Linked DNA regions of Sphingobium yanoikuyae. The protein of the gene in region 1 interacts with the protein of each later gene in a pairwise test. Links are inferred from orthologs where the notes say so. Each region holds a gene or a part of one and is shown on either strand. Other genes may lie near its edges.

The links.
Region 2: the proteins of def (region 1) and U0025_RS09800 interact in binary tests that used the Escherichia coli proteins (3 or more experiments, as listed by UniProt). The link is inferred for Sphingobium yanoikuyae from one-to-one orthologs.

Annotation. Positions count from the first base shown.
Region 1 is NZ_CP139979.1:409,252-412,555, forward strand. What follows is about bases 42-3,027. They hold def (peptide deformylase), read left to right. Parts: upstream 42-1,262; coding sequence 1,263-1,793; downstream 1,794-3,027. Other genes in these bases: U0025_RS01930 (aromatic ring-hydroxylating oxygenase subunit alpha), read right to left, coding at 42-464; U0025_RS01935 (TetR/AcrR family transcriptional regulator), read right to left, coding at 573-1,163; U0025_RS01945 (hypothetical protein), read right to left, coding at 1,875-3,027. Outside these bases: more of U0025_RS01930, read right to left, coding at 1-41; more of U0025_RS01945, read right to left, coding at 3,028-3,304. UniProt on the Escherichia coli protein: Removes the formyl group from the N-terminal Met of newly synthesized proteins. Requires at least a dipeptide for an efficient rate of reaction. N-terminal L-methionine is a prerequisite for activity but the enzyme has broad specificity at other positions.
Region 2 is NZ_CP139979.1:2,133,435-2,136,643, reverse strand. What follows is about bases 300-3,190. They hold U0025_RS09800 (aspartate-semialdehyde dehydrogenase), read left to right. Parts: upstream 300-1,177; coding sequence 1,178-2,203; downstream 2,204-3,190. Other genes in these bases: U0025_RS09790 (alpha/beta fold hydrolase), read left to right, coding at 2,892-3,190; U0025_RS09795 (DUF2238 domain-containing protein), read left to right, coding at 2,212-2,895; U0025_RS09805 (S9 family peptidase), read left to right, coding at 300-1,020. In the rest of the region: more of U0025_RS09805, read left to right, coding at 1-299; more of U0025_RS09790, read left to right, coding at 3,191-3,209.

The DNA.
Region 1 (3,304 bases):
AGGCCTTTGTCCGGCGTGCCGAGATGGACGAAGATCAGCCCGCCGCAGATGTCGAGCGCGACGCGGGGCAGGGCGCAGTCGGCCTTGTCGATGAAGAAGCGATCGAAATCGGGGGCGGCGAGCAGCGCGCCATCGGTGCCGAAGGACCAGCGATGATAGGGGCAGGAGAAGGTGCTTCGCCTGCCGCTTTCCTCCTCGACCAGCTGGGTGCCGCGATGGGTGCAGACATTGTGGAAGGCGCGAATCTCGCCATCGCGGCCGCGCACGATCAGCAGCGACACATTGAATGCCTCGATCTCGCGGCGGATGAAGCTGCCGCTGTCGGGCAGTTCGCAGACATGGCCGAGCTGCAACCAGGCGCGGCGGAACACCGCTTCCCGTTCCAGCTCGAACCAGGCCGGATCATGATAGGGGGCGGCCGGGATCGGCGCGGTGCCGAGCCAGGCCAGACTGTCGTCGCTCATGCCCTGAAAGCCGGGCCGTTCGCCGTGCATCATCGCTCTCCGCTGTCTATCTTTTCGACAGCATGAGCGGGCCAGTCTGAATTTGCAACACTATTGTTGTAAATTTTGTCAGTCGTCTGCGATGCCATCCCGGCGCAACACCCGCTGCTGTTCCTGGCGGAAGCGGGCGATGGTGGCTTCGGTGTCGAGATCGGGGGCGACGCGATGGCGAAAGACCCGCGGGCCGATCAGCGCGCTGGTGAGCAGCATCACGCAATAGACTTCGGCGTCGACCGGCTCGTCGGGGAAGGCGGCGGCAAGGCTGGTGCCGATGCCCGATACCAGGGCGTCCCAATGCGGATAGCTGGCGCGGATGTCACCGGGTGCGATGAAATCCTCGATCCACAGCGACATGATAGCGGGATTGTCGAGCACGAAGCGGGTGACATAGTCGATCCGCGCCTGGCGCGGCAGTTCCGGGCGGAAGGCGGCAACGATCTGCTGCGAGGACCAGAGTTTCACCGCCGCGACCAAGGCGTCACGATCGGTGAAATGATAATAGATGGTGGTGCGGTTGACCCCGGCGGCGCGGGCGAGGGCGGACAGCGACAGCGCATCGATGCCGCGATCGGCGATCAGCCCGACCGCCAGCTCGATCAGCATCTGGTGGGTATCCTCGAAGGATTTGTAGCGGCGCTGCTGTGCGGTTTCGTCGGTCACGCTCCTTCGCCTAGACCCCGCCGAGCGGGGCGGCAAGCGGTGCGTGGGCCAGCGCCCGTCTCGCTTGAAATTTTCCTCCGTTCCGCTTATGTTTTGGCCATGGCCATTCTTCCAATCCTTGAGGCGCCCGATCCGCGCCTGCGTACCATCTCGACCCCTGTAGAGGCGATCGACGACGATCTGCAGCGTCTGATCGACGACATGTTCGAAACCATGTATGACGCGCCGGGCATCGGCCTGGCCGCGATCCAGGTGGGGGTGCCCAAGCGCATCCTGGTGATGGATCTGCAGGAACCGGAATCGGATGAGGAAGGCGCGCCGCCGGTCAAGAAGCCGATGGTGTTCATCAATCCGGAAATCCTGAAGGAATCGGACGAGCAGTCGGTCTATAATGAAGGCTGCCTGTCGGTGCCCGACCAGTTTGCCGAGGTGGAGCGCCCGGCGGTGATCCGCGCCAGCTGGATGGACCGCGACGGCCGCATCCACGAGGAACAGCTGGAAGGGCTGCTCGCCACCTGTCTGCAGCATGAGATGGACCATCTCGAAGGCGTGCTGTTCATCGACCATCTGTCGCGCCTGAAGCGCGACATGCTGCTCAAGAAGCTGAACAAGGCCCGCCGCGCGGCCTGATCGCGGCTTGGCCGCTGGCTGATGGACAAGAAGCGTCCTGCCGCAAGGCAGGGCGCTTCTTTCCTATGCGCGATCGCCGGTTCAGATGTGCGGCAACAGGGCGGCGCGGGTGGCCTTGTTTGCATCCAGCGCGGCATCCAGCAGGGCGATATGGGTCAGGCATTGTTCCCGATCCTTGCCCTTGTTCTGGAAGGCGGCGCTGACCTGATCGAGCGACAGGCCGGACTGGTCGATCACGCGCTGCACGATCTGGCCGGGGATGGAGAAGCTGCCGCCCGTCGGCGGAAGCACCGGATTGTCGGGCATGGCGATGACCAGGTCGGCGACCTGCGCCCGCGCCGGATCCCGCAGATCGGCCGGGATCAGCTCGGGATCGGCAAAGGCGCCATGCTTGGCCGCCTCGGCGCAGGCGTGCCAATGATCGCCCTTGAGTGCGCGTTCTTCCTTCAGCCGCTGGCGCTGCATCGCGATCAGGCTGTCGCCGCCCTTCTGCCGCGCGAGCAGGGCATAGCGATTGCGGATGATGCCGGTCATCGCCTCGACATAGCGGGCGCGGGTCCACCCCATGCCCATGCCGGCGCGCCAGTTGCTGGCGAAGAGCGCATGGACGAGCGGCGCCTGGGCATTGAGTAGGTCGAGCGGGATATCCTTGCCGAAGGCAGCGCGTACCGCCGCCTGCATGTCGGCCGCGACATCGCCCAGGCCGCCGGGTACGCGTGGGGCGGTGGCGACGGGGATGTCGCTGGCGCTCGGCAGACTGGGCATGGGCGATCCATTGTCCTGACAGCGCGCCATGGCACCGAGTAACTGCAGCAGGACGACGCCGAACAGGATGCGACCGCCGAAGGATGCGATCGCTAGGCCCGTGCGTTCCTCGCGCAGGGCAATGCGATGCCAGTCCAGCCGTTGCTCCAGTTCGGGATAGTCACGGCGGATCGTCGTTATCAGTTCGTCAACCTTGGCGCCCTGCCACCATAGCGCCCAGCTCTGCCCCGGCCGGGTCGGCTTGGCCAATTGCTGCCAGGCGCGATGGAGCGGGTGGCCTTTCTGTTGCACCTGCTGGGCGAAGCGGTCGGAGGCGAGGCGCCGGTTGATGAAGTCGACTGCCGGTGGCGCGTCGATCTGGCCGTCCAGCGCCTCCCAGCCGAACAGGCGGGCGGCCGGAGCGAGCAGCGGCTGGGCGCGGGGCCAGGAGCCGGCTAGGATGTTGGCGAGCCAGTCGTCGATGCGGGCATGCAGGTCGATCGCGCCATCCTGCGCTTCGGCATGGATGCGGCTGATCAGGGTAGTGCCGTTGACGATGTCCGTCGGATGCATCGGACGATCCTGCGACTCCGCGTCCGGATCGGGATAGAGCAGGGCATGGAGCGCATGGTCGGCGCGGCTGAGATCCTGCACCTCCGCGCGCGTCACCGTCGGCACGATCAGCGCGTCGGCCCCGTCGGGCAGGGGCAGGGCGATCGCATCGCCCCCATCCGTCGCGATCCGGCAATCCGGCGCGATGGGCGGCA
Region 2 (3,209 bases), 1.7 Mb from region 1 along the record:
ACGCCGCTGGAGCAGCAGCTCTATGTCACGTCGCTGGCCAAGGCCGGTCCGCTCAAGGCGCTGACCGCCAAGGGTTGGTGGAACGACGCGGTGATGGATGGTGCGGCCAGCCGGATCGTCGTCACCCGCCAGAATGCCGATCAGCCCAAGCAGGTCTATCTCGCCGATAGCAGCGGCAAGCAGCTGCAGTGGATTTCGGAAAATGCGCTGAAGGGCGATCATCCCTACGCGCCCTATCTGGCGAGCCACGCCAGTACCGTGTTCGGCACCGTCAAGGCGGCCGATGGCAGTACCCTCTACACCAAGATGCTGACTCCGCCGATGCAGCCGGGCAAGCGCTATCCGGTGTTCATGATCCATTATGGCGGTCCGGGTGCCGGGCGCCAGGTGACCAACACATGGAGTGGCGCGCTGAACCAATATCTGGTCGACCAGGGCTGGATCGTCTTCTCGATCGACAATCGCGGCACGCCCGATCGCGGCAAGGCGTTCGAGGACCAGATCCATCGCGCCATGGGCACGGTCGAGGTCGACGATCAGCTGAAGGGCGTCGAATGGCTGAAGGCCCAGCCCTTTGTCGATCCCGAGCGGATTGCCACCTATGGCTGGTCCTATGGCGGCTATATGTCGCTCAAGCTGGCGGAAAAGGCGCCGGGTACCTTCGCCGCGATCGTCTCGGGCGCGCCGGTGACGAAGTGGGAGTTTTACGACACCCATTATACCGAACGCTATCTGGGCCAGCCGCAGGACAAGCCGAGCGCCTATCCGGGCTCCGACGCGGTCGATGAGGCGGTGAAGATCAAGGATCCGCTGCTGCTGATCCACGGCATGTCGGACGACAATGTCGTCTTCGACAATTCGACCGCGCTGATGGCGAAGATGCAGGGCGCGGCCGTGCCGTTCGAGCTGATGGTCTATCCGGGGCAGACGCATCGCGTCGGCGGGCCGAAGATCAGTGTTCACCTTTGGACGACGATCGAAAATTTCCTGCGCGAGCAGGGTGTCGATCCGGCAAAGTGAAGGCCGGGCGTAGAGAGTAACGGATGGGTGGCGTCGGCCGTGCTGACGCCACCTCCCACCCCGTGACTATCGCTGGCAATAGCCCTTCTTTCTGGACAAATCGTGCCACTGCGCTATGCGCCACCCCGCAATACTGCATGGAGTGGAGTGTTAAGTCATGGGTTATAAGGTCGTCGTCGTTGGTGCCACCGGTAATGTGGGCCGCGAGATGCTGACCATTCTCGCCGAACGCGAATTCCCGATTGACGAGATCGCGGCGGTTGCATCGCCCCGGTCGCAGGGCACCGAAATTGATTTCGGTGACACCGGCAAGACACTCAAATGCAAAAATATTGAACATTTCGACTTCACCGGCTGGGACATCGCCCTGTTCGCGGCCGGCTCCGGCCCGACCGCCGAATATGCGCCCAAGGCGGCGGCTGCCGGCTGCGTCGTGATCGACAATTCGTCGCTCTATCGCATGGACCCGGACGTGCCGCTGATCGTGCCCGAAGTGAACCCGGACGCGATCGATGGCTATGTGAAAAAGAACATCATCGCCAACCCCAACTGCTCGACCGCGCAGATGGTCGTGGCGCTCAAGCCCTTGCATGACGCCGCCAAGATCAAGCGCGTCGTCGTCGCTACCTACCAGTCGGTGTCGGGCGCCGGCAAGGAAGGCATGGACGAGCTGTTCGAGCAGTCGCGCAACATCTTCGTCGGCGATCCGGCCGAGCCGAAGAAGTTCACCAAGCAGATTGCCTTCAACGTGATCCCGCACATCGACGTCTTCCTGGACGATGGTTCGACCAAGGAAGAATGGAAGATGGTCGCGGAAACCAAGAAGATCCTCGATCCCAAGATCAAGCTGACCGCGACCTGCGTGCGCGTGCCGGTGTTCGTCGGCCATAGCGAAGCGATCAACATCGAGTTCGAGAATGAGATTTCGGCCAAGGAAGCGCAGGACATCCTGCGCGAAGCGCCGGGCATCATGCTGGTAGATAAGCGCGAGGACGGTGGCTACATCACGCCGATCGAATGCGTTGGCGATTTCGCGACCTTCATCAGCCGCGTGCGTGAGGATTCGACCATCGAGAACGGCATCAACCTGTGGTGCGTCAGCGACAATCTGCGCAAGGGCGCGGCGCTGAACGCGGTGCAGATCGCCGAACTACTGGGCCGTCGCCACCTCAAGAAGGGCTGAGCCCGACCATGATCTCCGGCGCTGTCGCGACATGGAAAGCCCTTCCTGTCGCGCAGCGCCGGATGATCGCCACCCTGCTGGTGGCAATCGGGCTGGCCAATGTCGCGCAGCCCTTTCCCGATCTCGCGCCGTTGCAGCATGGGCCGACTGTGCTGCTGACGATCGGCGCGCCTTGGATGCTGAGACGCTGGCCGCTGTCGAGCCAATCGGTCGGCTGCATCTGGCTGTTCCTGCTGCTTCACACATTCGGCGCGCGCTGGATCTACAGCTATTTGCCCTATGACGATTGGGCGCGAATGCTCAGCGGACATGATATTTCCAGCCTGCTTGGCCTCCATCGCAATGCCTATGACCGGCTCGTCCATTTCGCCTTTGGGGCATTGCTGACCGCACCGGTGGCGGAGATTGCGCGACGCAAGGGCAGCCTGCGCCATGGCTGGAGCCTGGCCTTCGCCTTTGCCGCGATCGGCCTTGGCAGTGCGCTTTACGAGATATTCGAATGGCTGCTGACGGTGATCGCCGCCGGCGAGACCGCCGATTATTATAATGGCCAGCAGGGCGATGTGTGGGATCCGCAGAAGGACATGGCCGCCGCCCAGATCGGCAGCACCCTGGCCCTGATCGCGCTCTTGCGCGGGCGCGGCAGAGATCCTATCGGCGAGACCCCAAGCCCCAAAGGACCAGCGCAATGACCGACCTGCAGATCGAACGCCATGATATCAAGGGCCTGGGCGGCCTGCCGATCGCGGTGCATGTCGTGGGACAGGGGCGCGACCTGGTACTCATCCATGGCTATTTCTCCAACGCCTGGACCAACTGGATCCGCTACGGTCATGCCGCCAAGCTGGTGGAGGCGGGGTTCCGCCTGATCATGCCGGACCTGCGCGGCCATGGCGAAAGCGGCAAGCCACATGACGCAGCGGACTATCCGGCCGATGCGCTGACCGACGACAATCTGGCGCTGGTCGAGCAGATGGGGCTGACCGATTATGATCTGGGCGGCTAT